Regions from separate parts of the Pseudomonas sp. LBUM1658 genome, predicted to be linked through region 1. Evidence: predicted binding sites of a transcription regulator. Region 1 holds the regulator's gene; each other region holds the start of a gene.
What was found. The regulator sigma-54, encoded in region 1, starts transcription at its own class of promoters, with help from an activator protein. The targets are predictions, from matches to a motif close to ANTGGCATNNANNTTGCTNT.
Positions count from the first base shown of each region.

Region 2: a site for sigma-54 is predicted at 2,520-2,539, ahead of ACA064_RS21680 (CmpA/NrtA family ABC transporter substrate-binding protein). Genes of this name have one in related genera too.
Region 3: a site for sigma-54 is predicted at 4,606-4,625, ahead of flgB (flagellar basal body rod protein FlgB). Genes of this name have one in related genera too.
Region 4: a site for sigma-54 is predicted at 1,872-1,891, ahead of ACA064_RS03695 (pilin). Genes of this name have one in related genera too.

Region 1 covers NZ_CP166798.1:1,048,261-1,056,018, forward strand. The annotation lists gene rapZ (RNase adapter RapZ) at 1-323, opposite strand, end outside; gene ptsN (PTS IIA-like nitrogen regulatory protein PtsN) at 326-790, opposite strand; gene hpf (ribosome hibernation-promoting factor, HPF/YfiA family) at 803-1,111, opposite strand; gene ACA064_RS04780 (RNA polymerase factor sigma-54) at 1,230-2,723, opposite strand; gene lptB (LPS export ABC transporter ATP-binding protein) at 2,951-3,676, opposite strand; gene lptA (lipopolysaccharide transport periplasmic protein LptA) at 3,676-4,221, opposite strand; gene lptC (LPS export ABC transporter periplasmic protein LptC) at 4,208-4,780, opposite strand; gene ACA064_RS04800 (KdsC family phosphatase) at 4,789-5,313, opposite strand; gene ACA064_RS04805 (KpsF/GutQ family sugar-phosphate isomerase) at 5,313-6,287, opposite strand; gene ACA064_RS04810 (ATP-binding cassette domain-containing protein) at 6,564-7,373, shown strand; gene mlaE (lipid asymmetry maintenance ABC transporter permease subunit MlaE) at 7,373-7,758, shown strand, end outside.
Region 2 covers NZ_CP166798.1:4,718,080-4,725,837, forward strand. The annotation lists gene rlmKL (bifunctional 23S rRNA (guanine(2069)-N(7))-methyltransferase RlmK/23S rRNA (guanine(2445)-N(2))-methyltransferase RlmL) at 1-389, opposite strand, end outside; gene rmf (ribosome modulation factor) at 935-1,150, shown strand; gene ACA064_RS21675 (quinone-dependent dihydroorotate dehydrogenase) at 1,408-2,427, opposite strand; gene ACA064_RS21680 (CmpA/NrtA family ABC transporter substrate-binding protein) at 2,662-3,873, shown strand; gene ACA064_RS21685 (ANTAR domain-containing response regulator) at 3,889-4,464, shown strand; gene ACA064_RS21690 (nitrate/nitrite transporter) at 4,829-6,040, shown strand; gene ACA064_RS21695 (bifunctional protein-serine/threonine kinase/phosphatase) at 6,048-7,718, shown strand.
Region 3 covers NZ_CP166798.1:1,486,935-1,494,692, forward strand. The annotation lists gene ACA064_RS06795 (flagellar brake protein) at 1-608, opposite strand, end outside; gene ACA064_RS06800 (flagella synthesis protein FlgN) at 704-1,171, opposite strand; gene flgM (flagellar biosynthesis anti-sigma factor FlgM) at 1,220-1,546, opposite strand; gene flgA (flagellar basal body P-ring formation chaperone FlgA) at 1,697-2,458, opposite strand; gene ACA064_RS06815 (chemotaxis protein CheV) at 2,540-3,472, shown strand; gene cheR (protein-glutamate O-methyltransferase CheR) at 3,518-4,345, shown strand; gene flgB (flagellar basal body rod protein FlgB) at 4,668-5,075, shown strand; gene flgC (flagellar basal body rod protein FlgC) at 5,079-5,522, shown strand; gene flgD (flagellar hook assembly protein FlgD) at 5,538-6,260, shown strand; gene flgE (flagellar hook protein FlgE) at 6,291-7,619, shown strand.
Region 4 covers NZ_CP166798.1:799,409-807,166, reverse strand. The annotation lists gene ACA064_RS03710 (DUF748 domain-containing protein) at 1-287, shown strand, start outside; gene ACA064_RS03705 (DUF2845 domain-containing protein) at 290-586, shown strand; gene ACA064_RS03700 (BON domain-containing protein) at 761-1,108, opposite strand; gene ACA064_RS03695 (pilin) at 1,414-1,788, opposite strand; gene pilB (type IV-A pilus assembly ATPase PilB) at 2,047-3,747, shown strand; gene ACA064_RS03685 (type II secretion system F family protein) at 3,751-4,968, shown strand; gene ACA064_RS03680 (prepilin peptidase) at 4,971-5,843, shown strand; gene coaE (dephospho-CoA kinase) at 5,840-6,463, shown strand; gene yacG (DNA gyrase inhibitor YacG) at 6,460-6,663, shown strand; gene ACA064_RS03665 (hypothetical protein) at 6,672-6,887, opposite strand; gene ACA064_RS03660 (energy-coupling factor ABC transporter permease) at 6,960-7,649, opposite strand.

The DNA of each region.
Region 1 (7,758 bases):
TGGCGCCGACGGGTTTCCGAAAAGCGCTTGAGCAGGGTTTCTTCGTCGGCGTCCAGGTACAGCACATCGCATTGTATGTGCCGGCCGCGCACTTCTTCGAGCAATTGCGGAAAGCGTGTCAGGTGGCTGGGCAGATTACGCGCATCGATCGAAACGGCGACCAGCGGCTGCGCCAGTTCCGTATGGATCAACGCGCGCTCGGCCAACTCCGGGAGCAAGCCTGCTGGCAGGTTATCGATGCAGTAATAGCCGCTGTCCTCCAGTACATCGAGGGCGGTGCTTTTACCTGAGCCGGATCGGCCGCTGACGATGATCAAGCGCATGATTAGGGACCGTTCTGCTCATCCAGGACAACCTGGTACAGGGCTTCGTTGGTTGCGGCGCTGCGAAGTCTTTCGCGCACTTCCTTGCGGTCAAGCATGCTGGCAATCTGCCGGAGCAGTTCCAGGTGCGCATCGGTAGCCGCTTCCGGGACCAGCAGGACAAACAGCAGGTCGACCGGGGCGCCATCGATGGCGTCGAAATCTATGGGGGCGTCCAGGTGCATCAAGGCACTGGTGGGCGACGTGCAGCCCTTGAGACGGCAGTGTGGGATGGCTATGCCGTTGCCAAACCCGGTGGAACCGAGTTTTTCACGGGCAATCAGACTCTCGAAGACATCTTGCATCTCCAGATCCGGCACTTCGCGGTGGATAAGGTTGGCAATTTGCTCGAGTGCGCGCTTTTTACTGCCGCCCGGCACGTTCACCAAAGAACGGCCGGGGGTCAGGATGTTTTCAAGTCGGATCATGGGTAGGGGATGTTAGCGACCGGTTGCGCCCTGAAGGAGGCTCTGGGTCTTTTCCTTATGCTTTTTGAGTTGGCGATCAAGCTTGTCGGTGAGCAGGTCGATAGCGGCATACATGTCCGTATGCTCAGCGTTGGCGACCACTTCTCCGCCGGGAATATGCAGCGTGGCTTCGATTTTCTGCAGCAGCTTCTCGACATTCATCGTGACTTGCACGTTGGTGATCTTGTCGAAATGCCTCTCCAATCGGTCGAGTTTTTCGCCGATATAGGTGCGCAGAGGTTCGGTTACTTCCAGTTGGTGTCCACTGATGTTGACTTGCATACAGCTTCTCCTTCGTTGCCAGTGCATAAGGCGGCAGGCTGGCTTGCCTGCCACTAGGCTGTGTCCGAAAACCGTCAGAGTTCTCAAACACACCCTGGAACGCTGGTGGCGTGGCCCGTTACATCAACCGCTTGCGTTCGCTCGAAGGCGCAATCCCAAGGGATTCGCGGTACTTGGCGACGGTGCGGCGGGCTACCTGAATGCCTTGTGCCTCCAGTAAACCAGCGATCTTGCTGTCACTCAACGGCTTTTTCTGATTTTCCGCCGCAACCAGTTTTTTGATGATCGCGCGAATCGCTGTGGACGAGCATTCACCGCCTTCAGAGGTGCTGACGTGGCTGGAGAAAAAGTATTTCAGTTCGTAGATACCCCGGGGGGTATGCATGAATTTTTGCGTGGTCACCCGGGAAATCGTCGACTCGTGCATGCCGACCGCTTCGGCGATATCATGCAGGACCAACGGTTTCATCGCCTCATCGCCGTATTCGAGAAAGCCGCGCTGGTGCTCGACGATCTGGGTGGCGACTTTCATCAGGGTTTCGTTGCGGCTTTGCAGGCTCTTGATGAACCAGCGCGCTTCCTGCAGTTGGTTGCGCATGAAAGTATTGTCGGCGCTGGTGTCGGCGCGGCGGACGAACCCGGCGTACTGCGGGTTGACCCGCAGGCGCGGCACGGATTCCTGATTCAGCTCCACCAGCCAGCGCTCGTTGTCCTTGCGCACGATCACATCGGGGACGACGTATTCGGCTTCACTGGATTCGATTTGCGAGCCAGGGCGCGGGTTGAGGCTTTGCACCAGCTCGATGATCTGCCGCAGCTCGTCTTCCTTGAGCTTCATGCGACGCATCAGCTGGCTATAGTCGCGGCTGCCGAGCAGATCGATGAAGTCGGTGACCAGGCGCTTGGCCTCGGTCAGCCAAGGGGTCTTGGCCGGCAGTTGCCGCAGTTGCAGCAACAGACACTCGCTCAGGTTTCGCGCACCTATCCCGGCCGGCTCGAATTGCTGGATGCGATGCAGGACGGCTTCGATTTCGTCCAGTTCGACGTCCATTTCCGGGTCGAAGGCTTCAAGGATTTCCTCGAGAGTCTCGTCCAGGTAGCCCTGATTGTTGATGCAATCGATCAGGGTCACGGCAATCAGGCGATCGGTGTCGGACATCGGTGCCAGGTTCAGTTGCCAGAGCAAATGGCTTTGCAGGCTCTCACCGGCCGATGTGCGGGTGGTGAAATCCCACTCGTCGTCATCGTTGCTCGGCAGGCTGCTCGCGCTGGTCTGGTAAACGTCTTCCCAGGCGGTGTCGACCGGCAGTTCATTGGGGATGCGTTCGTTCCAGTCGCCTTCCTCGAGGTTGTCCACCGTCGGGGCGGTTTCCTGGTAGGAGGGTTCCTGAACATCGGCATTGGGTTTCTGCTCGACGTTGTCGGCCAGAGGGTCGGCGTTATCGAAGTCGTCGCCATCTTCCTGGCGTTCGAGCATCGGATTGGACTCCAGGGCCTCCTGGATTTCCTGTTGCAGGTCCAGGGTCGACAATTGGAGCAGGCGGATGGCCTGTTGCAGCTGAGGTGTCATCGTCAGCTGCTGGCCCATTCTCAAGACTAGCGATGGTTTCATGGCAGGGGCTTAACACCTTATTCGCCGGCGCGCATGCGCCATCCACTACAGGGCGCCGGAGCGCCAAACATAAGCAAATTATATGCCTGAAATCGCAGTGTTTGCCTAGAGCGCTGTAACAATAAAAAAGTATAAGGTTTTGTTGACACTGGCGCTCCGGCAATGGCTGAACACCTGAATCGAGTGTTTGCCCCAAAACGCCTGCCACTGGCCCCACACCTCAAGGCTTACAGGCGGAACTCATGGCCCAGATACACTTCCTTGACCAGTTCGTTGGCCAGGATGGTCTCGGAGTCGCCTTCGGCGATCAGTTGACCGTCGTTGACGATGTAGGCGGTCTCGCAGATATCCAGGGTTTCACGGACGTTGTGGTCGGTGATCAGAACGCCGATGCCCTTGGCCTTCAGGTGGTAAATGATCTGCTTGATGTCGCCTACCGAAATCGGGTCTACGCCGGCGAAAGGTTCGTCGAGCAGGATGAATTTCGGCGATGTAGCGAGGGCCCGGGCAATTTCCACCCGGCGGCGTTCACCACCGGACAGGCTCATGCCCAGATTGTCGCGGATATGGTGGATGTGGAATTCCTCCAGCAGGCTTTCCAGCTCCTTGCGACGATCAGCCTTGTCGAGCTCCTTGCGGGTCTCGAGGATGGCCATGATGTTGTCGGCGACCGAGAGTTTGCGGAAGATCGACGCTTCTTGCGGCAGATAGCCGATGCCAGCCCGTGCCCGACCATGCATTGGCTGGTGGCTGACGTCCAGATCGTCGATGAGTACCCGACCCTGATCGGCCTGGACCAGGCCGACGATCATGTAGAAGCAGGTGGTCTTGCCAGCACCGTTCGGACCGAGCAGGCCGACGATCTGACCGCTGTCGATGGACAGGCTGACGTCGCGCACGACCTGGCGGCTCTTGTAGCTCTTGGCCAGATGCTGAGCTTTCAGAGTTGCCATTACGGGGCCTTTTGCTCGTCGGTTTTCTTCTTCGGCTGGATCACCATGTCGACTCGCGGACGTGGCGTGGTCACCGAGGCACCGGTAGCGCGGCCGGCATTGGCGACCTGCTTCACGGTGTCATAGACGATTTTCTCGCCTTCGGTGGTATTGCCTTCGTTGATCACTTTGGCTTTGTCGATCAGCACGATGCGATCTTTCGATGCGTGGTACTGGATGGTCACGGCATAGGCCTTGACCGGCTCCGGATCACCGGCCTTCTGCAGCTGTTCGAAGTAAGCCAGGTTGCCGACGGAGGTGACCACGTCGACTTCGCCCGAAGGCGCGCGGGTGATGGTCACGGTGTTGCCGGTGATCTTCATCGAACCCTGGGTGATGATGACATCGCCCTTGTAGGTGGCAATGCCTTGCTTGTCGTCCAGTTGGGCGTCGTCGGCCTGAATGCGGATTGGTTGATCTCTATCAGTCGGCAGAGCCCAGGCGCTCGCGCTTCCCAGTGCTGCGCTCAGGCTGAGCAAAATAGGGAGGGTTTTAACGAGACTCATACTGTCCTCTTACGTTAGATAGCAGGTGTATCCTGCTTTCTTTCAAATACGCTTTCATGCCATTGCCAGTCGACACGCCACCAGCGCCGTCGATTCTAACGGCTTGCTCGGTCTGCGCATATTCCTGCTGAGGGAATACCGTCATGCGACTGCTGGTAATAATCGTCGTGCGGTTTTTATCGTCGGTACGTGCGATACGTACCGAGTCAATCAATTCGACTTCAGTGCCACCAGAATTGACCTCGCCACGCTCACTCTGGACGTGCCAGGGATAAGCCGTGCCGCGATACAGGTTCAGGTCGGGCTTGGTCAGCAAGGTCACATCGGTTGCTTTCAGATGTTCGACCTTGTCCGAAGTCATTTCGTACTGCAACTTGCCATCAGGCAGAAACTGCACGCTGTGGGCATTGATGGCGTAGTAGTCAATGGCCGTTGCGTCGACGACAGTCGGCGGGCGCTCCATGAAGCGTTCCGGGCTGATGTTCCAGTAGCCAACGGCCGCAAACAGCGCGGCAATGGCCGTGAACATCAAAATATTACGAACTTTTTTGCTCAGCATAGGTGGCTCTACAGGTAAGCGGCGTTGGCTGCTTCAAGGTTGCCTTGGGCGCGCAGGATCAGCTCGCAGAATTCGCGTGCAGCCCCTTCACCGCCACGGGCCTGGGTAATGCCGTGTGCATGTTCGCGGACGAAACTGGCGGCGCTGGCCACTGCCATGCCCAGACCCACGCGACGAATCACCGGCAGGTCAGGCAGGTCGTCACCGAGGTAGGCAACTTGTTCATAGCTCAGGTTGAGTTGCGCGAGAAGCTCGTCGAGCACTACCAACTTGTCTTCGCGGCCCTGATAAAGATGAGGGATTCCGAGGTTTTTTGCGCGGCGCTCGACCACCGGGGTTTTGCGGCCGCTGATAATAGCCGTCTGCACGCCGGATGCCATAAGCATTTTGATGCCTTGGCCGTCGAGTGTGTTGAATGTCTTGAATTCGCTGCCGTCTTCGAGAAAGTACAGGCGGCCATCGGTCAGCACGCCGTCGACGTCGAAAACCGCCAGTTTGATGTGTTTGCCGCGCTGCAACAGATCGGTGCTCATTATATTACTCCCGCACGCAGCAAATCGTGCATGTTCAAGGCGCCAACCGGCCGGTCTTCGCTGTCGACCACCACCAGGGCGTTGATTTTATTGTCTTCCATTATTTTCAGGGCTTCGGCGGCGAGCATCTCGGCCCGTGCGGTCTTGCCATGAGCAGTCATCACTTCGTCAATGATGGTGCTGTGGATGTCAATGGTGCGATCCAGTGTGCGGCGCAAGTCGCCATCAGTGAATATCCCGGCCAGGCGTCCGTCGGCCTCGAGCACCACGGTCATGCCCAGACCTTTGCGAGTCATTTCCATCAAGGCATCTTTGAGCAAGGTGCCGCGCTGCACGTGCGGCAACTCCGTACCGGCGTGCATGACGTTTTCCACTTTCAGCAGCAGGCGACGACCCAGGGCACCGCCCGGATGGGAAAAGGCGAAATCTTCGGCGGTGAAGCCCCGAGCTTCAAGCAGGGCGACAGCCAGTGCATCGCCCATGACCAGCGCGGCGGTGGTCGAAGAAGTCGGCGCCAGGTTCAGCGGACAGGCTTCGTGCTCGACATTGACATTGAGATTGACCTCGGCAGCCTTGGCCAGCGCCGAGTCGGGATTGCCGGTCAGGCTGATCAACTGGATACCCAGGCGTTTGATCAAGGGCAACAGCGTGATGATTTCATTGGTGGAACCGGAGTTGGACAGTGCGAGGATAATGTCATCGCGCGTAATCATGCCCATGTCACCGTGGCTGGCTTCAGCCGGATGGACGAAAAAGGCGGTGGTGCCGGTGCTGGCCAGGGTGGCTGCTATTTTGCTGCCGATGTGCCCGGATTTGCCCATGCCGACCACCACCACACGGCCTTTGCTGGCCAGAATCATCTCGCAAGCGCGTACGAAATCTGCGTCGATATGGGCCAGCAAGCCTTGTACGGCTTCAAGTTCGAGGCGGATGGTGCGTTGTGCTGATTGAATCAGGTCGCTGGATTGGCTCATGACAGAAGTCGAATACCCTGATGAAAAGGCGGCGATTATAACGGTAATGATCGATTCCCTCACACAAGTTCGTCAGGCTTTATGTGAGAGGTTCTGCCGAACCGCTCCATTGGGCCGCTTTTTGCCTGTCCGCTTGCTGAACAGGCTTGGCTTCGGCCTTGGGCGCTCTGCGTCAGCAGTGATATAGTTCGCCGCCTGTTCGGCCTGCCCGGGATCTTTGTGCTTTTGGTAGGGAGCCAGGCGTCCAAGTGAGAGGCTGCATCGCAAGGAGTTTAGATGAGTGCCGATAACGCCTACGCGGTCGAGCTGAAGGGACTGTCCTTCAAGCGCGGTACGCGCAGCATTTTCAATAACGTCGATATTCGCATTCCGCGGGGCAAGGTCACCGGCATCATGGGACCTTCCGGCTGCGGCAAAACCACACTGCTGCGCCTGATGGGCGCGCAGTTGCGGCCCAGCAGCGGCGAAGTCTGGGTCAATGGCCAGAACCTGCCGAAGCTTTCGCGCAGCGATCTGTTCGACGCACGCAAGCAAATGGGCGTGTTGTTTCAGAGCGGTGCACTGTTCACGGATCTGGATGTTTTCGAGAACGTCGCCTTTCCATTGCGCGTTCACACCCAGTTGCCGGATGAAATGATCCGCGACATCGTCTTGCTGAAATTGCAGGCGGTGGGGTTGCGTGGCGCCATCGATTTGATGCCGGACGAGTTGTCGGGCGGCATGAAGCGTCGCGTCGCGCTGGCGCGAGCCATTGCGCTCGATCCGCAGATCCTCATGTATGACGAGCCCTTTGTCGGTCAGGACCCTATCGCCATGGGCGTGCTGGTGCGCCTGATCCGTCTGCTCAACGATGCCCTGGGGATCACCAGTATCGTGGTTTCCCACGACCTGGCCGAGACCGCGAGCATTGCCGACTACCTGTATGTGGTCGGCGATGAACAGGTATTGGGGCAGGGGACTCCGCAAGAGTTGATGAACTCCGATAACCCACGCATTCGTCAATTCATGACCGGCGAACCGGATGGCCCGGTACCGTTTCACTTTCCGGCGCCGGATTACCGCGCAGATCTTCTGGGGAAGCGCTGATGCGCAGGAAATCACTGATTGAGAGGATTCGCCTCTTCGGTCGCTCGGCAATCGATATAGTCGAAGTGCTCGGGCGTTCGACACTGTTTTTGTTTCATGCATTGCTTGGTCGCGGTTCGGTTGGCGGCGGGTTTGGCCTGCTGGTCAAACAACTGCATTCGGTGGGCGTGATGTCCCTGGTGATCATAGTGGTCTCCGGGGTGTTCATCGGCATGGTGCTGGCGCTGCAAGGCTTCAACATCCTGTCCGGCTACGGTTCGGAGCAGGCGGTCGGGCAGATGGTTGCGCTGACCTTGCTGCGCGAACTGGGGCCGGTGGTCACGGCTTTGTTGTTCGCCGGGCGTGCCGGTTCGGCCCTGACCGCCGAAATCGGCAACATGAAATC
Region 2 (7,758 bases), 3.1 Mb from region 1:
CGCTCGCCCGACGGGGTGCGCAGCTTGTCGACGATCGCATCCTTGACCTTCAAGGCACCAAAGTGGGTGTTGTCGATACCCGAACCATGACCGCTGAACTCCACGGCCAGGGTCCCGTCGTTGAGCATATGGTCCTGCCATTCGATATCCAGCACGCCGTGGTAGAGGTCTTCGGCGTCCTTCATCGGGAAGCGCTTGAGCACCAGCAATACCCGGTTGGCCAGACGCGACCAGAGGCACAGGCGATAGGCGGTCTCCATGTCGGCCATGCCGCGCACGGCCGAGGTGTGCTCGCGCGCTTCCTCAAGGCCAAGCCCGATGGCTTCCTCGATAAGCAGGCCTTCAAGGCCTTTGGGACAGGTGAGGAAGAGTTCGTAACGATCCGACATGGGAATTCCAGGGCCTTTTAAGCAATAAGTGAACGGGCAACGCATTGCCCGCTCGGTTTTCAATCAAGCGCTTTTCTTGAAGAGCGCTCGCGGGGCACGAAAGTGTGCCGTGCCACCCCGGCCGCTCAACCAACCGAGGTCGGATGAGCTTGGATGCAAGGGCAGATAAAAAATCCGGTGCAACAAAATGTCATATCTCGACCCTTCGTCGATTAATAACCGACGACCACCGGTCGATATTCTTGCCAGAGAATTAACCTCATCATCTAGTAGGAGGCTGATTCATAGTGGGCTTTGGCCGTGCAGCAGGCTGATATACCTGCTTTCTTATGGCCTTAACATCATTATCGTTACGTCCTTATGACAAAACGATCATTCCCTCGATGTGACGCATTGGTTAGAACTCAATACAGGTTGGCGCCGAAATGACGTCAACACCTTGGCTCGCGACGCCGGCAGCGAGCCGCCAACGGCAGAGTATTTCTGCCCGACCTCGATTGAGGTCGACGGGACATTACACAGTCAACAAGTGAGGGCAACACCCTATGAGAAGACTTAAGCGTGATCCGTTGGAAAGAGCATTTTTACGCGGATATCAATATGGCGTTGGTGGCAAATCCCGTGAGCTTTGCCCATTTACTCTACCGTCGGTACGCCAAGCCTGGATTAACGGCTGGCGAGAAGGACGCGGCGACAACTGGGACGGTATGACCGGCACTGCGGGAATCCACAGACTCAACGAACTTCACGCCGTCGGCTAAACAGGGCACACACTCCGACACCAAAATCTGAATACGCAACGACTTACCATGCTCGTCCCATCCGGACGGCGGGCTTCGGCCCAGGGGCTCCCTTGAGGAGCCCTTTTTTATTCCCGCTCACTTAGCCATTACTCGATCCCCGTAGGAGCTGCCGAAGGCTGCGATCTTTTGATCCTGCTTCTCGGCGGTTTGTGCGTGAATACAAAAATCAAAATCAAAAGATCGCAGCCTGCGGCAGCTCCTACGGGTGTTCGCCTTTAGCGCAGCGCGGCAATCGCATCCACCGACTGGCGAATCAGCGCCGGGCCTTTGTAGATAAACCCCGAGTACAACTGCACCAGGCTGGCACCGGCGGCGATTTTCTCAGCCGCGTGCCTGCCTTCGGTGATACCGCCCACGGCAATGATCGGCAGGCGCCCGGCCAATTCGCCAGCCAGTACCTTGACGGTATGGGTGCTCTTGTCGCGAACCGGCGCGCCCGACAGGCCACCCGCCTCGTCGCCGTGTTCCATGCCTTCGACGCCGACGCGGCTCAGGGTGGTGTTGGTGGCGATCACCGCATCCATCCCGGTCTCGATCAAGGCTCGCGCCACCTCCACGGTTTCTTCGTCGGTCATGTCCGGAGCGATCTTGATCGCCAGCGGTACGCGCTTGCCGTGGCGCTGGGCCAGGTCTTCCTGGCGCTGACGCAAGGCTTCGAGCAATTGCTTGAGCGAGTCGCCGAACTGAAGGCTGCGCAGGCCCGGGGTGTTGGGCGAGCTGACATTGACTGTCACATAGCTGGCATGGGCGTAAACTTTATCCAGGCAGATCAGGTAGTCATCCACCGCGCGCTCAACCGGCGTATCGAAGTTCTTGCCAATGTTGATGCCCAGGATGCCTTTGTATTTGGCCGCCGCGACCCGGGCCAGCAAGTGATCGACGCCGAGGTTATTGAAACCCATGCGGTTGATGATCGCTTCGGCTTCCGGCAAGCGGAAAATCCGTGGTTTCGGATTACCGGGTTGCGCACGCGGGGTGATGGTGCCGATCTCGACGAAGCCGAAACCCAATTGGGCAAAACCATCGATGGCCGCGCCGTTTTTGTCCAGGCCTGCCGCCAGACCCACCGGATTGGGAAAGTCCAGGCCCATGACGTTCACCGGCACCCGCGCCGGCGCCTTGCACAGCAAGCCATTGAGGCCCAAACGCCCGCCCGCGCCGATCAGGTCCAGGGACAGATCGTGGGAGGTTTCCGGGGAAAGTTTGAACAACAGCTGACGGGCCAGGGTGTACATGGGCGGGCTTGACTCGGTTGGCGGCGAAATGAGCCGGCGATTATAGCCGGGCAACGGTGCTGCAAGCGAGGCACTCGATGAAATCTGCGGTTAATGGCATATGCCTTGCACCACCGATTGCATCAGCACTCATGCCAACGGCGGGATGGGTCGAAGGACAATGGCGTCGTCACCAAGGCTTTGCTCTGACAAGAGACCCGGGTACGACGCTTTTTTATGGAAGGTGCACACTTGATGAATGAATTTCCAGCAGGCCCACTGGCCTGGGTCAATGGCAGCGATGCTCCGGAAAAGAACGCAATCAACCTTGGCTTCATGGCCCTGAGCGATTGCGCTTCGGTGGTGGTCGCGGCCACCCAGGGCTTCGCCCAGCCCTATGGCCTGACGTTGAATCTGAAGCGCCAATCCTCCTGGGCCAACCTGCGGGACAAGCTGGTCAGCGGTGAACTGGATGCGGCCCACAGTCTTTATGGCTTGATCTACGCCGTGCACCTGGGCATCGGCGGCGTCGCTGCTACCGATATGGCGGTGCTTATGGGTCTGAACCAGAACGGCCAAAGCATCAACCTGTCCCACGGCCTGCAAGCCCGTGGCGTGACCGGTCCTGAAGCGCTGGATCAACACGTGCACCAAAGTCGCGCAAAGCTGACCTTCGCCCAGACCTTCCCCACCGGCACCCACGCCATGTGGCTCTATTACTGGCTGGCCAGCCAGGGCATCCATCCGCTGCAGGATGTCGACAGCGTAGTCGTGCCACCGCCGCAGATGGTTGCGCACCTGCAGGCCGGGCGCATCGATGGCTTTTGTGTCGGCGAGCCCTGGAGCGCCAGCGCGGTGCGCCAGGAACTGGGCTTCACCATCGCCACCACCCAAACCATCTGGCCCGACCATCCAGAAAAAGTCCTGGGCTGCACCCGGGCGTTTGTCGAGCAGTACCCTAATGCCGCCCGTGCGCTGGTCATGGCGATCCTCGAAGCCAGTCGCTTTATCGAACAGAGCACCGAGAACCGCCAAAGCACCGCCCAACTGTTGAGCGCCCGCGAGTACCTGGATGCGCCCCTGGACTGCATCCAGCCGCGACTGCTCGGCGACTACACCGACGGCCTCGGCAATCGCTGGCAAGACCCCCACGCCCTGCGCTTCCATGGCGCCGGCGAGGTCAATCTGCCCTACCTGTCCGACGGCATGTGGTTCATGACCCAATTCCGCCGTTGGGGCTTGTTGCGCGACGACCCGGACTACCTCGGCGTCGCCCGCCAGGTCCAGCAACTCGAGCTGTACCGCGAGGCAGCGAGCGCGGTGGGTGTCGGCCACTCTGGCGAAACGATGCGCAGCAGCCAATTGATCGACGGCAAGATCTGGGACGGTTCCGATCCGGTCGGTTATGCCCGCGGCTTCAAATTGCACGCCATGACCGACTCCTGCGCCCTTCTCGCCAGCCGCTGACAGGAGACTGCGAATATGTTGCGTATCCTGCTGATCAACGACACCGCGAAAAAAGTCGGCCGGCTCAAGGCGGCCCTGACCGAAGCCGGGTTTGAAGTGATTGACGAGTCCGGCCTGACCATCGACCTGCCGGCACGCGTCGAAACGGTGCGTCCGGATGTGATTTTGATCGATACCGAGTCACCGAGCCGCGATGTGATGGAGCAAGTGGTGCTGGTCAGCCGCGACCAGCCACGACCGATCGTCATGTTTACCGACGAACATGACCCGGACGTGATGCGTCAGGCCATCAAGTCCGGGGTCAGCGCCTACATCGTCGAAGGCATCCTCGCCGCGCGCCTGCAACCGATCCTCGACGTGGCCATGGCTCGCTTTGAAAGCGACCAGGCCTTGCGCGCGCAACTCCAGGCCCGAGACCAGCAACTGGCCGAACGCAAGCGCATCGAGCTGGCCAAGGGCTTGCTGATGAAGATGAAGGACTGCAAGGAAGAAGAGGCCTACACCCTGATGCGCCGCCAGGCCATGAGCCGCCAGCAGAAGCTGATTCAGGTGGCCGAGCAGATTATTGCCATGAGCGAATTGCTGGGCTGAAGTTCTGCAGCGTCTGGAAAACCGTTAAAGATCGCAGCCTGCGGCAGCTCCTACGGGATCTCTGGCACCCGCAATTTTGTGGGTGGACCGGATCGGCGTAGGAGCTGCCGCAGGCTGCGATCTTTTTGGCCACACCAAAAAAATCAAACTCTGGCGCGGCTCTTGCAAATCAATCCTTACAGGTAACCAACGGCGGTTGCCCCACCTACGACAACGACGTCGCACACCCTTTGGCATTAGCACATCGGGTTGCGGCGTTTTTTCGTTTTGGCCCCATAGCCCGGGACCGGTGGTGCGGCTGTCACAGGCGCTCCACTTGAAAGCTCATGACTCCTTTCGAGACTCTTTACAGCTGAGGTGCGCGATGAATTCAAGCTTCTGGAAATCCGGCCATACCCCGACATTGTTCGCGGCCTTCCTCTACTTCGACCTGAGCTTCATGGTTTGGTACCTGCTCGGCCCTTTGGCGGTGCAGATCGCCACCGACCTGCAACTGACCACCCAGCAACGTGGCATGGTAGTGGCCACGCCGATTCTGGCCGGTGCCATTCTGCGCTTTTTGATGGGCTTGCTGGCTGATCGCCTGTCACCCAAAATCGCCGGTCTGATCGGCCAGGTGATCGTTATCTGCGCGCTGTTCGGTGCCTGGAAACTGGGCATTCACAGCTATGAACAGGCCTTGGTCCTCGGTCTGTTTCTCGGCGTGGCTGGTGCTTCGTTCGCGGTCGCCCTGCCCCTGGCCTCGCAATGGTATCCGCCGCAGCATCAAGGCAAGGCCATGGGCATTGCCGGTGCGGGCAACTCCGGCACGGTACTGGCGGCGTTGATCGCCCCGGTGCTCGCCGCCGCATTTGGCTGGAGCAATGTGTTCGGGTTCGCGCTGATCCCGCTGATCCTGACCCTGATCGTCTTTGCCTGGCTGGCGAAAAACGCTCCGGAGCGGCCAAAACCCAAATCCATGACTGACTACTTCAAGGCGTTGGGCGACCGCGACAGCTGGTGGTTCATGTTCTTCTACAGCGTAACCTTCGGCGGCTTTATCGGCCTGGCCAGCGCCCTGCCCGGCTACTTCAACGACCAATACGGCCTGAGCCCGGTGACCGCCGGCTATTACACTGCTGCCTGCGTCTTCGGTGGCAGCCTGATGCGTCCGTTGGGTGGCGCCCTGGCCGATCGCTTTGGCGGCATTCGCACCTTGCTCGGCATGTACACCGTCGCGGCGATCTGCATTACCGCGGTGGGCTTCAACCTGCCGAGCTCCTACGCCGCCCTCGCCCTGTTCGTCTGCACTATGCTGGGTCTGGGTGCCGGTAATGGCGCGGTCTTCCAATTGGTACCGCAGCGTTTCCGTCGGGAGATCGGCGTGATGACCGGCCTGATCGGCATGGCTGGCGGCATCGGCGGCTTCGCTCTGGCGGCCGGCATGGGTGCAATCAAACAAAGCACCGGCAGCTATCAGCTGGCCCTCTGGCTGTTCGCCAGCCTCGGCGTACTAGCCTGGTTCGGCCTGCACGGCGTCAAGCGTCGCTGGAGAACCACCTGGGGTTCGGCGGCGGTGACCGCTGCTCGGGTCTGAGTAATCAATGAGCCTGCAACTGAGCTTCGCCCAAGCCAGCGCCATCGGCCCGCGGGAGGAAAACCAGGACGCCCTGCGCCTGGTCACGCCAACCCCGGCGCTGGCCGCCAGCAAAGGTTATCTGTTCGCCATCGCTGACGGCGTCAGCCAGTGCGCCGACGGTGGCCTCGCCGCTCGTTCGACCTTGCAGGCATTGGCACTGGACTACTACGCCACCCCGGAAACCTGGGGGGTGGCGCAGGCCCTGGACCGGTTGTTACTGGCACAGAATCGCTGGCTGCAGGCCAACGGTGGCGGGCTGCCCTTGCTGACCACCGTCAGCGCCTTGGTGCTGCGAGGGCAGCGCTTCACCCTGGCCCATGTCGGCGATTGCCGGGTCTATCGCTGGTACGCTGGAGAGTTGCAGCGCATCACCGAAGATCATGTCTGGGAGCAACCGGGCATGCAGCATGTGCTCAAGCGCGCATTGGGTCTTGATCAGCACCTGGTGCTGGACTTCCTCGACAGTGAACTGCGTTTGGGCGAGAGCTTCGTCATGCTCAGCGACGGCATCTGGGCGGTACTCGGCGACACGGCGATCAGCGCGATCCTGCGCGATCAGCCCAACCTCGACAGCGCCGCGCAGACGCTGGTCAATGCTGCACACCTGGCGGGCAGCCAGGACAATGCCAGCGCCTTGCTGGTACGGGTCGACGCCCTCGGCGAGGCGACCATTGGCGATGCGTTGATCCACTTGCAGCAATGGCCGCTGCCACCAGCACTGAAGCCCGGCCAGTGGTTCGAAGGCTGGCAGGTCGAGGCGTTGCTCGGACAGAGCCAGCAGTCTCTGCTCTACCGGGTTCGTGATGCCCAGCAGCAACCCTGGCTACTGAAGACTCTGCCCGCGCACCTGCATGACGACACTCAGGCCGGGCAAGGCCTGCTGTCGGAGGAATGGTTCCTGAAGCGGGTCGCCGGCCGGCATTTTCCCGAAGTGCATGCCGCCAGTCAGCGTCAGCACCTGTACTACGTGATGCGCCAATACCCCGGCTCGACCCTGGCCGAGTTGTTCGCGCAAAGCGGCCCGCTACCCCTGGCGCAATGGCAGGAACTGGCCGAACGGCTGCTGCGGGCAGTGGGCATGCTGCATCGACGGCAAATCCTGCACCGCGATATCAAACCGGAAAACCTGCTGTTGAGTGAAGACGGAGAATTGCGTTTGCTGGATTTCGGCCTGGCGTATTGCCCCGGACTTTCGGAAGACCAGGCGCACTTGCTGCCGGGAACCCCGAGCTACATTGCCCCGGAAGCTTTCAATGGTGATGCGCCAACGGCGCAACAGGACCTGTATGCGGTGGGCGTGACGCTGTATTTTCTGCTCACCGGGCATTATCCCTATGGAGAAGTCGAAGCCTTTCAACGGCCGCGTTTCGGCCTGCCCGTCAGTGCCAGTCGCTATCGACCGGACCTGCCGGACTGGCTGGCGCAAAGCCTGGAACGTTCGGTTGCCGCCGATCCGGAGCAACGCTTTGAAACTGCCGAGGAGTGGCTGCTGCTACTGGAACAGGGCGAGCGCCGCAGTTTGAGCGTGCGGCCCAGGCCGCTACTGGAACGAGAGCCGCTGAAGGTTTGGCGAACTTTGGCGCTGGTGTCGTTGTTGATTAATCTGGTGCTGCTGTATTGGGTGTTTCATGGCTGAAATCTCACCGCCCCAAAAAGATCGCAGCCTGCGGCAGCTC
Region 3 (7,758 bases), 440 kb from region 1:
AGGTAGCGCAATTCGACTGGCGCGGTCATGTTGCCGAAGGGCAGGGCGGCGATGAAGCGGTCGTAGACTTCGCCGAGCTGCAGATGGCCGCCGATGTCGCCTTCAAAGCGCAACTTGCAGCCGGTCGCCGAAATGTCCAGCAGCTTGCCATTGACCGGGGCCTTGAGTTTTGCGCCGCCGAGCTCGATGTTGACCAATTGCGCCAGCTTCAGCGCTGCACGAAATGCATTGCGCCGTTGGTGATAGACCACTTCGACCGGCATCGTGCCGCGATAGCAGCGACTGCCATTGGATTCGTCGATGGTCAGTGTGCCGTTGCTGTCCCAGGCGATTCGCACGCCGTCATGGAAGCCCTCGACGCGAAACGCTTCGCCGTTGAGCAGGAAACGTTCGCCATCGCGAGGAATCATTTCGTCCAGCGCAATCGTATTACTGTCTCGATCGATTTCGACCAGATAGCTCTGAAAGCGCTGAGTGCGCTCGTGGAAAGTGATGATCAGTGGGTCATGGCTCTCTTGCAGCAGCCGCAGGTTGGCGGCGATTTCCAAAGGGGTGGTGAGCACCTTCGGTGGCTGCGGAGCATCTTCCGCGTTTAAGGAATTGAACACGGTTCATCAGTCTCCAGACAAAATACCGCTACACGCAATGGGCTGGCATTTTGCCAGTAAGTTGCACGCCTTGATAGGGCGCGCTCGTTCGTATTTCAAGCTTGACTGAGCGGGCGCGGCTTCGCCAGCAGGGAGGTTGATCCGCGGGCGTTATAAAGGGCAGGAGGTTCACCACCGGTGAGGATCCTCAATTGATTAGCCGTGGTGGCTTGCTGAACCTGGATCGAGCGACCGTTGAGTTCATTGGCTGCCTGGCATTGGGCCAGAAGCTGATTGAGCGCATCGCTCTGCGCCAGCAACTGATCGCCAATGGCCGATTGCCCGGCGAGTTGCTCCAGGCCGCTGCGATTGGCAGGCAGGTTCAGGCTGACAAGGATCTGGCTGCGTTTGCGGCCATGTTGTTCAAGCAAAATGATCAGTGCCTGCTTCTGCGCGAGAATACCTTCGAGCAGTGGCATATCGCGACCGTGCAAAGCCAGGGATTCGGCTTGCAGCAGCTCCAGCAACTGCCCCGTTGGAGCAAAATCGTCAATGATCAGTTGCAGTAAATTAGTATCGTGCATGGCTGGCCTTGGGTTTTAAGCGTCCAAAAGCCTGGCGCAGGCCGGTGGCTAGCGCTGGGCTTCGAAGTTGAGCAGTTTGCTGGCTACACGGTTGCTGTCGACTTTATAGCTGCCATCGGCAATCGCTTGCTTCAATTCGGCCACTCGGGCCTTGTCGACAGCAGGTTGATCGCGCAGCTTGTCAGTGACCTTCTGCAACTGTTGAGCCTCATTGCTGAGGTGTACCGATTCCCCGCTTTTGCTAGTACTGGCCTGTTCGGCCGGGGTATTCACCGGCGCGGATTTGCCGGCGTCGCCGGTTTCCTTGGTGCCGCTGGTACGCGTACTGCCTGTGAGTGTGGGGGCGTTATTTAATCGGCTGAAATCGATGACCATGATGGAAAACCTCTGGGTATTTGGACGCTTGCCATGTTTTCGGCCATACCCGGAAAAACTTTAGGCCCAATTATCGGTGAGCGCGCGCGCAGCGACTCTTGCCCTGCTTGAGGCACAGTTTAGGGAAGGCTTGGGCGTAGCGCCAGTTCCCTACATGGCGACCTCAACCTGACCCGGAGCGGTCACGCGCGCCCTGATCACTCGTTGAGAGTTCAAGTTCTTGACCCTGATCTGTTCGCTCAGGCCACCGTTGGCCAGCGCTTCGCCAGGCATCCGCACACTGAGCGTCCCGCTACGAGCGGAAATCACTACCTGATCGCCCTTGCGAACGACCTCCGCTTGCTCCATGTGAGCCAAGGTGATGACCTGGTCGCTGACCATTGGTCGGACAAGCTTCTGCCCGATCGCCTGATCGACAGAGGTCAGATAGCCCTGATTGATCTGGCTGATGTCGCGCTCGCGCAGGGTGACGTCTTCCGGGCCGATGATTCCCGTGCGTTTCAGCGGCCGGGTGGCGGTGACAATTTCTCGAAACAGGCGAACCTGAGCCGGGACGAACACCGTCCAGGGCGAGACGCCATCGCAACGCACGCGCACGGTGACGCGGCCCAATGGCAGCGCCGGACTTTCCAGGGTTGCTGTCAATTCCTTGTCGCACATCGGCATGCGCAGGCGCGGGTCGAGTTGACTGACCTGGATTTCGTAGCGTCCTTCGGTTTGGCTGGTTGCCAGATAATCTTCCACGGTGAATTCAAGAAAGCCTTGAGTGACGCCGATAAGTAGATCAGGCAAGGTAACCGTATCAGCAACGGCAGGGCTGCCAAGGTTGAAAAAACACAACGCAGACAGCGCACAAAGCAATTTGCGGTACTGTGCTGTAAGGCGTCGGAAAAATGTCGTATGTGCGTTCATAAGAGTTAAAAAGCAAGCGCCGTGCCGTTTAGTGATGAATGTGCGTCGCAACACACTTAGCGTTGGTGTAGGAGTCTGGGCATGGCTGGTGTAATGGATTCGGTAAACCAGCGCACGCAACTGGTGGGGCAGAATCGCCTTGAGCTGTTGTTGTTCCGTCTCGACGGCAAACAGCTGTATGGGATCAACGTGTTCAAGGTTCGCGAGGTGCTGCAATGCCCCAAGCTGACCCTGATGCCCAAGTCCAATCCTGTCGTGTGCGGTGTGGCGAATATTAGGGGGGCGACCATTCCGATCCTTGATCTGGCGATGGCTACCGGTTCCGGTCGATTGCTCGATCAGAGCAATCCGTTCGTGATCATCACGGAGTACAACACCAAGACCCAGGGGTTTCTGGTCAGGTCGGTGGAGCGCATCGTCAATATGAACTGGGAGGAGATCCATCCGCCACCCAAGGGCACGGGGCGCGATCATTACTTGACGGCGGTGACCCGGGTTGACAATCAGTTGGTCGAAATCATCGATGTCGAGAAGGTCCTGGCTGAAGTGGCGCCGACCTCGGAAGCCATTTCGGTTGGCGTGATAGATGTTGAAACGCAACACAAGGCGGTTTCCCTGCGGGTGCTGACGGTCGATGATTCGTCGGTGGCGCGCAAGCAGGTCTCGCGTTGCCTGCAAACGGTTGGAGTTGAAGTCGTGGCGCTGAACGACGGTCGGCAGGCGCTGGACTATCTGCGCAAACTGGTCGATGAGGGCAAGAAGCCGGAAGAAGAGTTTCTGATGATGATTTCCGACATCGAAATGCCCGAAATGGACGGTTACACCCTTACGGCCGAGATCCGCAGCGACCCACGCATGCAAAAGCTCCATATCATCCTGCATACTTCGTTGTCCGGTGTGTTCAATCAGGCGATGGTGAAGAAGGTCGGTGCCGATGACTTCCTTGCCAAATTCCGTCCTGATGACCTGGCATCCCGGGTAGTCGACCGGATCAAAGCAGCAGACATCAGCTAGGGGCGTCTGCCCCTGGTGTTCAACACGATTTAAGAGGCGGTACCCTTGTCTACAGGTAATTTGGATTTCGAACAGTTCCGGGTCTTCCTGGAAAAAGCCTGTGGCATTTTGCTCGGAGAAAACAAGCAGTATCTGGTGTCGAGCCGTCTCAATAAACTGATGGAGCTGCAAGGCATCAAATCCTTGGGCGAGCTGGTCCAGCGTATTCAGACCCAGCCGCGCAGTGGCTTGCGCGAGATGGTGGTGGATGCCATGACCACCAACGAAACCCTGTGGTTTCGCGATACCTATCCGTTCGAGGTGCTGAAGAACAAGGTGCTGCCGGAGGCGATCAAGGCCAGTCCGGGTCAGCGTCTGCGCATCTGGTCGGCGGCCTGCTCGTCGGGGCAGGAACCCTATTCGTTGTCCATGTCGATCGATGAGTTCGAACGAACCAACCTGGGCCAGCTGAAAATGGGCGTGCAGATCGTTGCCACGGATTTGTCCGGCACCATGCTCAACAACTGCAAGACCGGCGAGTACGACAGCCTGGCCATTGGCCGCGGTCTCTCTGCGGAGCGTCTGCAACGTTACTTCGATCCGAAAGGACCGGGGCGTTGGGCAATCAAGGCGCCGATCAAGAGCCGGGTGGAGTTCCGTTCATTCAACCTGCTGGACAGCTACGCCAGCCTGGGCAAGTTCGATATCGTGTTCTGCCGCAACGTGCTGATCTACTTCTCCGCCGAGGTGAAGAAGGACATCCTGCTGCGGATTCACAGCACGCTGAAGCCGGGCGGTTATCTGTTCCTTGGCGCTTCCGAGGCGCTCAATGGCTTGCCGGATCATTATCAGATGGTTCAGTGCAGCCCGGGGATCATTTACCAGGCGAAGTGATCTGTTGGCTACACCAAAACGGGAGTCCTCAGGGGCTTCCGTTTTTTTATGCCGGCAGAAAAGCAAAGATCGCAGCCTTCGGCAGCTCCTACAGGAATATGCGGTCGGAGTAGGAGCTGCCGCAGGCTGCGATCTTTTTGGCGGCCATCACACCTTCTCCAAGCGGCAGAAAAACGGCAGGTGGCGGAGATCAGTTGCCGCTTTTCTGGCATTGCCACCTTGTCGATGCCCGCAAAGCCCCGGTTTACGGGGTTTTTTGAACTGGCACGAGGCTTGCTATGTTCATCGTACGAAAAAACCGGTCACCCAAAGGTCACCCGACATGAGCATCAGCTTCGATAAAGCGCTCGGTATCCATGAAAAGGCTCTGGGCTTCCGCGCTCAGCGTGCCGAAGTTCTGGCCAACAACATCGCCAACGCCGATACGCCGAACTACAAGGCTCGGGATCTGGATTTCTCTGCCGTGCTTGCCGCGCAGAATGAAAAGACCAAGAGCGGCAGTTTCGCGTTGAACATGACCAATAACCGGCATATCGAAGCCGAAGGCCTGGGCAATGGCGACGAGTCGCTGCTGTATCGCACGCCGATGCAACCGTCGATCGACCAGAACACGGTGGACGCTCAGCTGGAACAATCGAACTACGCCGAAAACTCGGTCAACTTCCAGGCCAGCTTCACCCTGCTCAACAGCAAATTCAAAGGGCTGATCTCAGCCCTGCGCGGAGAGTAAGCCATGTCCCTAGCCAGTGTTTTCAATATTGCCGGTAGTGCCATGAGCGCTCAAACCACGCGTTTGAACACCGTCGCCAGTAACATCGCCAACGCCGAAACGGTGTCTTCGAGCATCGACCAGACCTACCGCGCTCGTCATCCGGTATTCGCCACCATGTTCCAGGGTGGCCAGAGCGGTGGCAGCGATTCGCTGTTCCAGAACCAGGATGCCGCCGGCCAGGGCGTGCAGGTGCTGGGCGTGGTCGAAGACCAAAGCAACCTCGATGCGCGCTACGAGCCCAATCACCCGTCTGCTGACGCCAAGGGTTATGTCTACTACCCGAACGTCAATGTGGTCGAGGAAATGGCTGACATGATTTCTGCCAGTCGTTCGTTCCAGACCAACGCCGAAATGATGAACACCGCCAAAACCATGATGCAGAAGGTCCTGACTCTCGGTCAGTGATAAGGGGCGACTCAGATGAGTGTTACCGATTCCACCAGTGGCGCGAGCCTTGGCGATATTCTCAACAACACATCGAAAACCACTAAGTCGACCACCGACGATCTGGCGTCGGCGGCCAGCAGCACGGCTGGGAGTAAAGCGTTGGGGAAGGACGCTTTCCTGCAGTTGCTGGTGACTCAACTGAAAAACCAGAACCCGCTGGAGCCGCAGGACAACGGTGCGTTCGTCGCGCAGCTGGCGCAGTTCAGCAGTCTGGAAGGCATTACCACGCTGAACGATTCGGTAACCTCCCTGGCTGGCAGTTACAAGTCGTCCCAGGCTCTGCAGGCCTCATCGCTGGTCGGCCGCTCGGTGATCGTGCAGACCGACTCCGCAGTGATCGACCCGGCCAAGGGTCTCACCGGTTCGGTCGCCCTGGGTGCTTCGGTGTCCAATGCCACAGTGACCATCACTGACAAAGATGGCAAAACAGTCAAAACCATCGACTTGGGAGCCCAGTCGGCCGGTAATGCCAGCTTCGTCTGGGATGGTGTTGACGATCAGGGAGTCAAGGTCGAGCAGGGCACCTACACCTTCAAGGCCACCACCAAAACCGACGAGGGCACGACGGCATTGCTCACTTATCTGCCGGCGACCGTCAACAGCGTGTCCCTGAGTCAGACGGGCGGCGAGATGATGCTGAACCTCGCTGGCCTGGGCAGTATTGCCCTGTCCAAAGTTCAAACTATTGGTTTATAGAGCCAGCTAACGCGGCACAAGGAGTGAGATATGTCTTTCAATATTGGCCTCAGCGGGCTCTATGCAGCCAACAAGCAACTGGACGTTACCGGCAATAACATCGCCAACGTCGCCACCACCGGTTTCAAATCCTCCCGCGCGGAATTCGAAGATGTGTACTCATCAACCAAGCTTGGTACAGGTAGCAAAACCGTCGGCGGCGGCGTCAATCTGGCCAACGTTTCCCAACAGTTCAGCCAGGGTGAGGTCAACGGCTCTGGCGGCATGCTGGACATGGGTATTCAGGGCGGCGGCTTTTTTGTCCTGAATGACAATGGCTCGCGCACCTATACCCGGGCGGGTACTTTCCAGCGCGACAAGGATGGCTACGTCACCACCTCCGATGGTTCTGCGCGTCTGCAGGGTTATGGAGTGGATGCTAATGGCAAGATCATCAACGGCGTGCTGACCGATTTGCGTATCAACCTGTCGAACCTGCCGCCCAAGGCTTCAAGCTCGGTCGATTCCAACAGCAACCTCAAGTCGACCAGCGACGTTATCGATCAGGTGGCCAAGCCCTTCGATCCAAAGGACACGTCGAGCTTCACTTCACAGTTCACCACCCTCATCTACGATACCCAGGGTAATTCCCACCCGATGGATCAGTATTTGGTCAAGACCGGTGCCAATACCTGGAATACCTATACCCTGATCGATGGTCGTAACCCGAACGGCACGCCAGTGACCGGCACCGGCGCCGTTGCGCCAGTGGCTTCGACCCTGTCTTTCAATTCTTCCGGCGCACTGACTGGCATCGTTACTCCGCCCAGTACCGTTTCCAATACCACGCTGACCATTCCCGGGACCGGAACCGGAGCCTGGGTGCCAGGCACGATGATCAACGGAGTCTGGTCGCCGAACGGAGCTGCCGCCAACCCGACCGGGATCGGCATCAACATGGCGAACATCACCCAGTACAACTCGGTCACCTACCGTAACCCTCCGGTTACGGATGGCTATGCCACTGGCGAAATCACCGGGCTGAAAATCGATGGCAGCGGTGTCTTGTTCGCCAACTTCAGCAACGAGCAGAGCCAGGCGATCGGGCAGATCTCCCTGGCCAGCTTCAACAATGAACAAGGTCTGCAACCGGCCGGCGGCACCAGTTGGAAAGAAACCTTCGCCTCAGGTACGCCGGGCTACGACGCACCCGAGGTCGGTACTCTGGGATCGATCGTTGCCAACTCTCTGGAAGGCTCCAACGTCAACCTGACCAGCGAACTGGTGGACCTGATCAAGGCGCAAAGTAACTACCAGGCCAACGCCAAGACCATCTCCACGCAAAGCACCATCATGCAGACCATCATTCAGATGACCTGATGCCGGTTGGCTGACGCGCTGCAAAAAGAGCCCCTCGCAAGAGGGGCTTTTTTTATGGGTATACGCAATCCCCCTGTAGGAGCTGCCGCAGGCTGCGATCTTTTGATCTTGAGGGTGGTGGTGTCTACAGAAAAGATCG
Region 4 (7,758 bases), 250 kb from region 1:
TCGAAGGCATCTACCGTACCCGCCTGAAGACCCAGCCGCCAGCCGAGTGGGTGCAACTGGACAAAGCAGAACGCACCGCCAAACTGCGCGAAGGGGTGATCAAGTTCTGGAGCGAGAGTGACGTTCTCCTGCGTCAACTGGGCCAGGATCGCGCCAGCAGCATCAAGGATTACCTGGTGGATAAAGGCCAGTTGGCCGATGACCGCGTGTACTTCATCGACGCCAGCCTTGGTCAGGCGCAAAGCGATGGCCGGGTGATCACGCCGATGCACCTGGACGCGGAGTGATCATGGGCGCCCGATCGCTGATCGGCCTGGCATTGGCGCTTACCGCCAGCCAGGCGCTGGCAGCCGATACCCTGCGCTGTGGCAGTCAATTGATCAGTGTGGGAGACCGTTCCAGCGAGGTGCTGCAGAAATGTGGCGAGCCGGTTTCCCGCGATCTTCTGGGCTACAAGCGCAGCGCCAACAAGCGCGAGGAGTTTCAAGTCGAGGAGTGGGTATACGGGCCCAACAACGGCATGTATCAGTATCTGCGCTTTGAGGGCAATCGACTGGTGCGGATCGATAGCAACCGTGGCAACTGACATCTCACCAGCATTTCCTGCCACCAAAATAGAACAGGCCCCGACACGAGTGCCGAGGCCTGTAATGACCACATCCCTGTGGTCTTCGCATGAACTCTGTTTGAAGGGAGGACAGGCGTATTACTGGATCGCCTGCCACCCCTCTTCTCCCGGTTCAGGCGAGAAGCTTGAAGCTTATTCGGCTTTCAGGCCGTCAGCCGAAACCGCTTTAACCCCTTTGATTTTCTTGGTGATGGCGACTGCCGTGGCTTTCTGTGCGTCAGTGACCGCAACAGTTGAGGACAGCGATACCACACCTTTGTTGGTCTCGACTTTGATATCGGTACCAGGAATGCCTTTTTCGGTGACCAGGTCAGCTTTCACTTTGGTAGTGATCCAGGTGTCGGTAGTAGCTTCCGTGGCCTGGGTGACTTCGCCTGCCGCGAGGACCATTGGCGCCTGAGTGGTCTGGGCAAATGCCACGTTGGCCATGGTCAGGGTCAGAGCGGTAGCAGTTGCGGCAGCGATTGCGAACTTCTTCATACGAGTAACTCCTGTTCATCTAGAAATTCTGCACCGTGTCACTGGGCAGGGTTACTGGATATATTGCAGGCGCTGTGCCAACTACCGATCACAAAATAAATACTTATAAATCAATAGCTTATTGAAATCGCAAAATTCCGGAATCGTGCAGATTGCATGACCAGGACGTAATCTGCATGCAAGTTGCGGGTTTTTAGGGAACCCTAACATCCTGAATTACTGACATTTTCCTGTGAATCCTGTGGATCGGAAGGCCATCTCGATAAAAAACAGCTCCAGCTGCCCATTAATAGGTAAAAAAAACCTTACGCCCTTGTGGTACAACCTTTCGGCGCGTATTCAGAAGTTACCGTGGTAAAGCAACTCCAGACGGCTGCGCTGCTACGTTCAAGGGTGATCGTGCCAGTCACTCCAGGCGGAGCATTCTGAATTGTGCAGCTGATACTCCCCACCCCATCAGCCGGTGTCCCTGCCACTACGACAATGCAATTGGCTGAAGGCGTTATAGCGCCAACTGATGCCAAAGTCGGCGCAGTGCCTTCATTCAGACTGCCCTCAAACCCGGTTTTAAGTGCAGAGATCTCTGCCAAACCGGCGGTAACCTTGGCTTTGGCCTGGAACCTGGCGAAAGACGCTATGGCAAACGTGGCCAAAATCCCAATGATCGCGACCACGATCAAAAGCTCGATCAAGGTAAACCCTTTTTGACTATTAATAGACAAGCTCCTCGCATCAAGTGAAGTCTTACGGCCTTATACAGGTTAAAGCGTAGCGAATGCCAAACCCTTTGGCCCTTCCTATGGGCGCGCAAAGCTGCTGGCGTATCGCCCTCATCGAAAATCGCACAAACTGACATTTTTTAGTTACCCGACCTCCCCGATTAGGCTCCTTCGGCGGACTAGGCTATAAGTCTTCGACTGTTTGCGTTTGGTACCTGTATGAATGACATCGCCCTTTCCGGTCTGGCCAAGCAATTGGTGCTGGCCGAACTTCTCACCGACAAAGGCGCGCAACAAGCGTCTCAGCAGGCCCAGCGCAATCAAGTGTCGCTGGTGACCTACCTGGTGCAGAATAAACTGGTCAAAAGCCGGCTGGTGGCACAAATCGCCTCTGAACATTTTGGTATGCCCTTCCTTGACCTGAGTTCCCTCGATAAGGAATCCCAGCCTCGCGGGCTGATCAGCGAGAAGCTGATGCGGCAACACCAGGCCCTGCCCCTGTGGCGGCGCGGCAACAAATTGTTTATCGGTGTTTCCGACCCGAATAATTATCAAGCCATCAACGATATCCAGTTCAGCACCGGACTGAGCACCGAAGCGATCCTGGTCGAAGACGACAAGCTCAGCGATGCGATCGACAAGTTCTTCGATTCCCAGTCCAGCGGCATGGAGGATCTGGCCGATGTCGATCTGGGTGGCGTGGACATCGAGTCGATCGACGATAAAAAACACGACGCCATTGCCGGGCAAGACGCTGACGATGCACCCGTGGTGCGCTTCGTCCACAAGATGCTGCTGGACGCCATCAAGGGTGGCTCTTCGGACTTGCATTTCGAACCCTACGAAAAACTCTACCGGGTCCGTCTGCGCACCGATGGCATTTTGCGCGAGGTTGCCAGACCGCCGATCCACCTCGCTGGGAGGATCGCCGCGCGTCTGAAGGTTATGGCCAGCCTGGATATCTCCGAACGCCGCAAGCCCCAGGACGGGCGGATCAAGATGCGCATCTCGAAGACCAAGTCCATCGACTTCCGGGTCAACACCTTGCCGACACTATGGGGAGAGAAGGTCGTCATGCGAATTCTCGACCCGTCGAATGCGCAGATGGGCATTGATGCCCTCGGTTATGAGCCCGACCAGAAAGAGTTGTACATGGCGGCGCTCAAGCAGCCTCAGGGATTGATTCTGGTGACCGGGCCGACCGGCTCCGGCAAAACCATTTCGCTGTACACCGGCCTGAATATCCTCAATACCGTGGACATCAATATCTCCACCGTCGAAGACCCGGTGGAAATCAACATGGAAGGCATCAACCAGGTCAACGTCAATCCCCGGCAGGGGCTGGATTTCGCCCAGGCCTTGCGCTCGTTCCTGCGCCAGGACCCGGACGTGATCATGGTCGGCGAAATCCGCGACCTGGAGACCGCCGAGATCGCCATCAAGGCCGCGCAGACCGGGCACATGGTGCTGTCGACCCTGCACACCAACAGCGCCGCGGAAACCCTGACCCGCCTGCACAACATGGGCATTCCCGGGTTCAACATCGCCACCTCGGTCAATCTGATCATCGCCCAGCGCCTGGCGCGCAAGCTGTGCGGTCAGTGCAAAAAGGAAATCGTGGTTCCCCACGAGACTCAGCTCAAGGAAGGCTTCGCCGAGGAACATATCGGCACATTCAAGATCTATGAACCGGTCGGCTGTGACCTCTGTAACAGCGGTTACAAGGGGCGAGTCGGGATCTATGAAGTGGTGAAGAACACCCGGGAGCTGCAAAGCCTGATCATGGCTGAAGGCAACTCACTGGAGATCGACGCCCAGATGCGCAAGGACGGTTTCAACGACTTGCGTACTTCCGGCCTGCTCAAGGTCATGCAGGGCACCACCAGCCTTGAGGAAATCAACCGGGTCACCAAGGACTAATCAATGGCGGTCAAAGCAGTAAAAGTCAGTGTTTACACTTGGGAAGGCACCGACAGAAAAGGCAGCAAAATGACCGGTGAATTGACCGGTCATAACCCGGCACTGATCAAGGCGCAGTTGCGCAAGCAAGGTATTACTCCGGGCAAGGTTCGGAAAAAAACCGCCTCGATCTTTAGCGCCGGCAAACGCATCAAACCCCTCGACATCGCTCTGTTCACCCGTCAAATGGCAACCATGATGAAAGCCGGGGTGCCATTGCTGCAGTCTTTCGACATCATCGGCGAGGGCTTCGATAACCCGAACATGCGCAAGCTGGTGGACGAGGTGAAACAGGAAGTCGCAGCCGGCAACAGCTTTGCCGCGGCGCTGCGCAAAAAACCACAGTATTTCGATGATCTGTACTGCAACCTGGTGGACGCCGGTGAACAGGCCGGTGCCCTGGATACCTTGCTGGAGCGGGTGGCGACCTACAAGGAAAAGAGCGAATTGCTCAAGGCCAAGATCAAGAAGGCCATGACCTATCCCTTGGCGGTGATCTTCGTTGCAATCATCGTGACCGGCATTCTGCTGATCAAGGTAGTCCCACAGTTCAAAACAGTATTTTCCGGTTTTGGCGCAGAGCTCCCGGGTTTCACCCTGATGGTCATCGCCATTTCCGAACTCCTGCAGGAGTGGTGGTGGCTGGTGCTGCTCGGGTTCGCCGCTGCCGTGTTCGGCTTCCATCGTGCCCGCCAACGCTCGCAACGCTTTCGCGACTGGCTGGACGTCAGCCTGTTGAAACTGCCGCTGGTGGGCGCGCTGATGTACAAATCAGCCGTAGCTCGCTATGCCCGTACGCTGTCCACCACCTTTGCTGCCGGTGTACCGCTGGTGGAAGCCCTCACCTCGGTAGCTGGCGCCACGGGTAATGTGGTGTTCAAGAACGCGGTCAACCGTATCAAGCAGGATGTCTCGACCGGCATGCAGCTGAATTTTTCCATGCGCGCCTCCGGGATCTTTCCAAATATGGCGATCCAGATGACCGCCATCGGCGAAGAATCCGGTGCGCTGGACGATATGCTGGAAAAGGTCGCAACTTACTATGAGGGCGAAGTCGACAGTATGGTCGATAACCTGACCAGCCTGATGGAGCCATTCATCATGGTGGTTCTTGGCATTGTCGTCGGCGGCCTGGTGGTTGCCATGTACTTGCCTATTTTCCAACTAGGCTCTGCGATCTGAACATGCCCTTGAGTGATTTTCTGACCAGCCATCCGCTGGCGTTTGTTCTATCCGCGCTGGCCCTTGGCCTGATCGTCGGCAGCTTCCTCAATGTGCTGGTCTGGCGCCTGCCAAAGATGCTCGAACGCGAATGGCGGGACCAGGCCCATGATGTGCTGGGTTTACCCGCCGATCCGCCCGGCCCGACCTACAACCTGCTGCTACCGCACTCCCAGTGCCCACACTGCGCGCACCCGATCCGGGCCTGGGAAAACATCCCGGTCCTCAGCTATCTGCTGCTCCGGGGCCGCTGTGCGAAGTGCAAGGCACCGATCAGCAAACGCTACCCGCTCACCGAACTGGCCTGCGGCCTGTTGACGGCCTTCGTCGCCTGGCATTTCGGTTTTGGCTGGCAGGCGGGGCTGGTGGTGATCTTGAGTTGGGGCTTGCTGGCGATGAGCCTGATCGATGCCGATCATCAGGTGCTGCCGGATGTATTGGTGCTGCCGTTGCTTTGGTTGGGGTTGATCGTCAACAGCTTCGGCCTGTTCGTGCCCTTGCATGACGCCCTGTGGGGCACGGTTGCCGGCTACATGAGCCTGTGGTCGGTGTATTGGCTGTTCAAGCTGCTGACGGGCAAGGAGGGTATGGGTCATGGTGACTTCAAGCTCCTGGCCATGCTCGGCGCCTGGGGCGGCTGGCAGATTCTGCCGCTGACCATTCTGTTGTCATCCTTGGTCGGCGCCGTGCTGGGGCTGATTTTATTACGCCTGCGCGACGCTAAAACCTCGACGCCCATCCCTTTCGGTCCCTATCTGGCCATTGCCGGCTGGATTGCGTTGCTCTGGGGTGGTCAAATAACCGACTCCTATTGGCAGTTTGTCGGTTTCAAATGACTAGTTCTGTTACCAAACCCTGGATTCTTGGTCTGACCGGCGGCATCGGCAGCGGCAAAAGCGCCGCTGCCCAGCACTTCATCGACCTGGGCGTGCATCTGGTGGACGCCGATCATGCTGCCCGCTGGGTGGTCGAACCGGGGCGTGCAGCATTGGCGCAGATCGCCGAGCACTTCGGTGCCGGTGTGCTGCAGCCAGACGGCCAGCTGGATCGCGCGGCGCTGCGTAAACTGATTTTTGAAGTTCCTGAACAACGGCTCTGGCTCGAATCCCTGTTGCACCCACTGATCGCAGAAGAGATCGCCAGTCATCTGGCTCGCGCCGAGTCGCCTTACGCGATCCTGGTTTCACCGTTGCTGATCGAGTCCGGACAGTACGCGCAGACTCAACGTATTCTGGTGATCGATGCGCCGGTACAGCTGCAAATCGAGCGAACGCTGCAGCGCGACCAGACCAGCGAGCAACAGGTCCAGGCGATTCTCAAAGCCCAGGCCAGTCGTGAGGATCGCTTGCGCCATGCCAACGATGTGCTGGTCAATGATCGCGATCTAAACTGGTTACATAGCGAGGTCGAACGCCTGCATCACTTTTATCTTACTTTGCGTGGAGGCCAGTCATGAGCCAAACCCTGACCGTCGAATGTCCAACCTGTGGCGCCCCAGTGGAATGGAGCGCAACCAATCCCGATCGGCCGTTCTGTTCGCAACGCTGCAAACTGATCGACCTGGGTGCCTGGGCGTCTGAAGAGCACAAGATCCCGGTCAGCCCGGATGCCGAAGACGAGATGTTCTCCGAGGATTTCGACCCCCGTAGGCACTAATTATAAAATCACGGCCGCATAAACCCGTAATCCTTGCCTTCGTCGAGGTTTTCGGCGAGAAACTGCAACTCATCCGCCAGATCCTCGAAACTGCGCACGCCCTTGCTCTGCTGCACCACTGCACTGAGCAAGGCGCGCAGGCTCAACCCCGGGTCAAAACCCACTTCCTGCGCCGAATCCAGACTTCTGTTCAGTTCCTGTCTCGCCCACTCATAGACACTCATGTTCATACTCCTGAAGATTTTCCAGAGCATGCAGGGCTGGAGGCGTTCGGGCCTTGATGTGGATCAAGGTCGTCACCGCCCTGGCTCGTCGTCCTTCCAGGGTGCCGACAGATAGCGGGTTCGATTGAAGGTCTCCAGCCACTCGGGGCAGAACACCACCAACGCACTGACCACCATGCCGTTGATAAAAGCCTCGGGGAAAATGATCAGCCACAGATAGCCGACAAAGTCCTCCAGCCATTCCGGCATGGCGAAGCGCCCATCGAACCACAACAGGCCGAGGGCCAGCAGCAGGCATAGCAACGCCGAGAGTGCCGCGGCAAAAAAGCCCGAGCAAAAGATATACACGAAAGGATTGCGCGGTTGGGCCCGCTCCACGAGGATTGCGCAACACTCGGTGACCAGCACCGGCAGCAGGATCAGCAAAGCGCCATTGACCCCGATGGCTGCCAAATCCTGACGGCCCAGGGCCACCAGTCCGAGTTGCGCGACCAGGCCGCCGACGATTGCCAGTGGCCAGTCCAGCAGCAAGGTCACCGCAGTCATGCCGATAAAGTGATAGGACACGCCGGTATCGAAGTCCCGGCGCACCAGCCACAGCACAAACAACGTGAACACCGTACCGAACAGCAGATGCTGACGCCGACGGTCAGTGAACAGTTCGACCCAGGGCGCACGCAGCATCGCCCAGGCCAGCACCGGCGCATAAATCAGCCAGCCGACCGTGAGGGTTTCCGGTGCCAGCACCTGTGCACTGATCATGGCCGGGCTTGCTGCTGTGCCGCGTCCACGTTCAGCGCCTGCGCCCACAACGGCACAAGGCTTAGTAGCACCACCGGGCAAACTTTCACTTCAGACTCCTCGCCACACA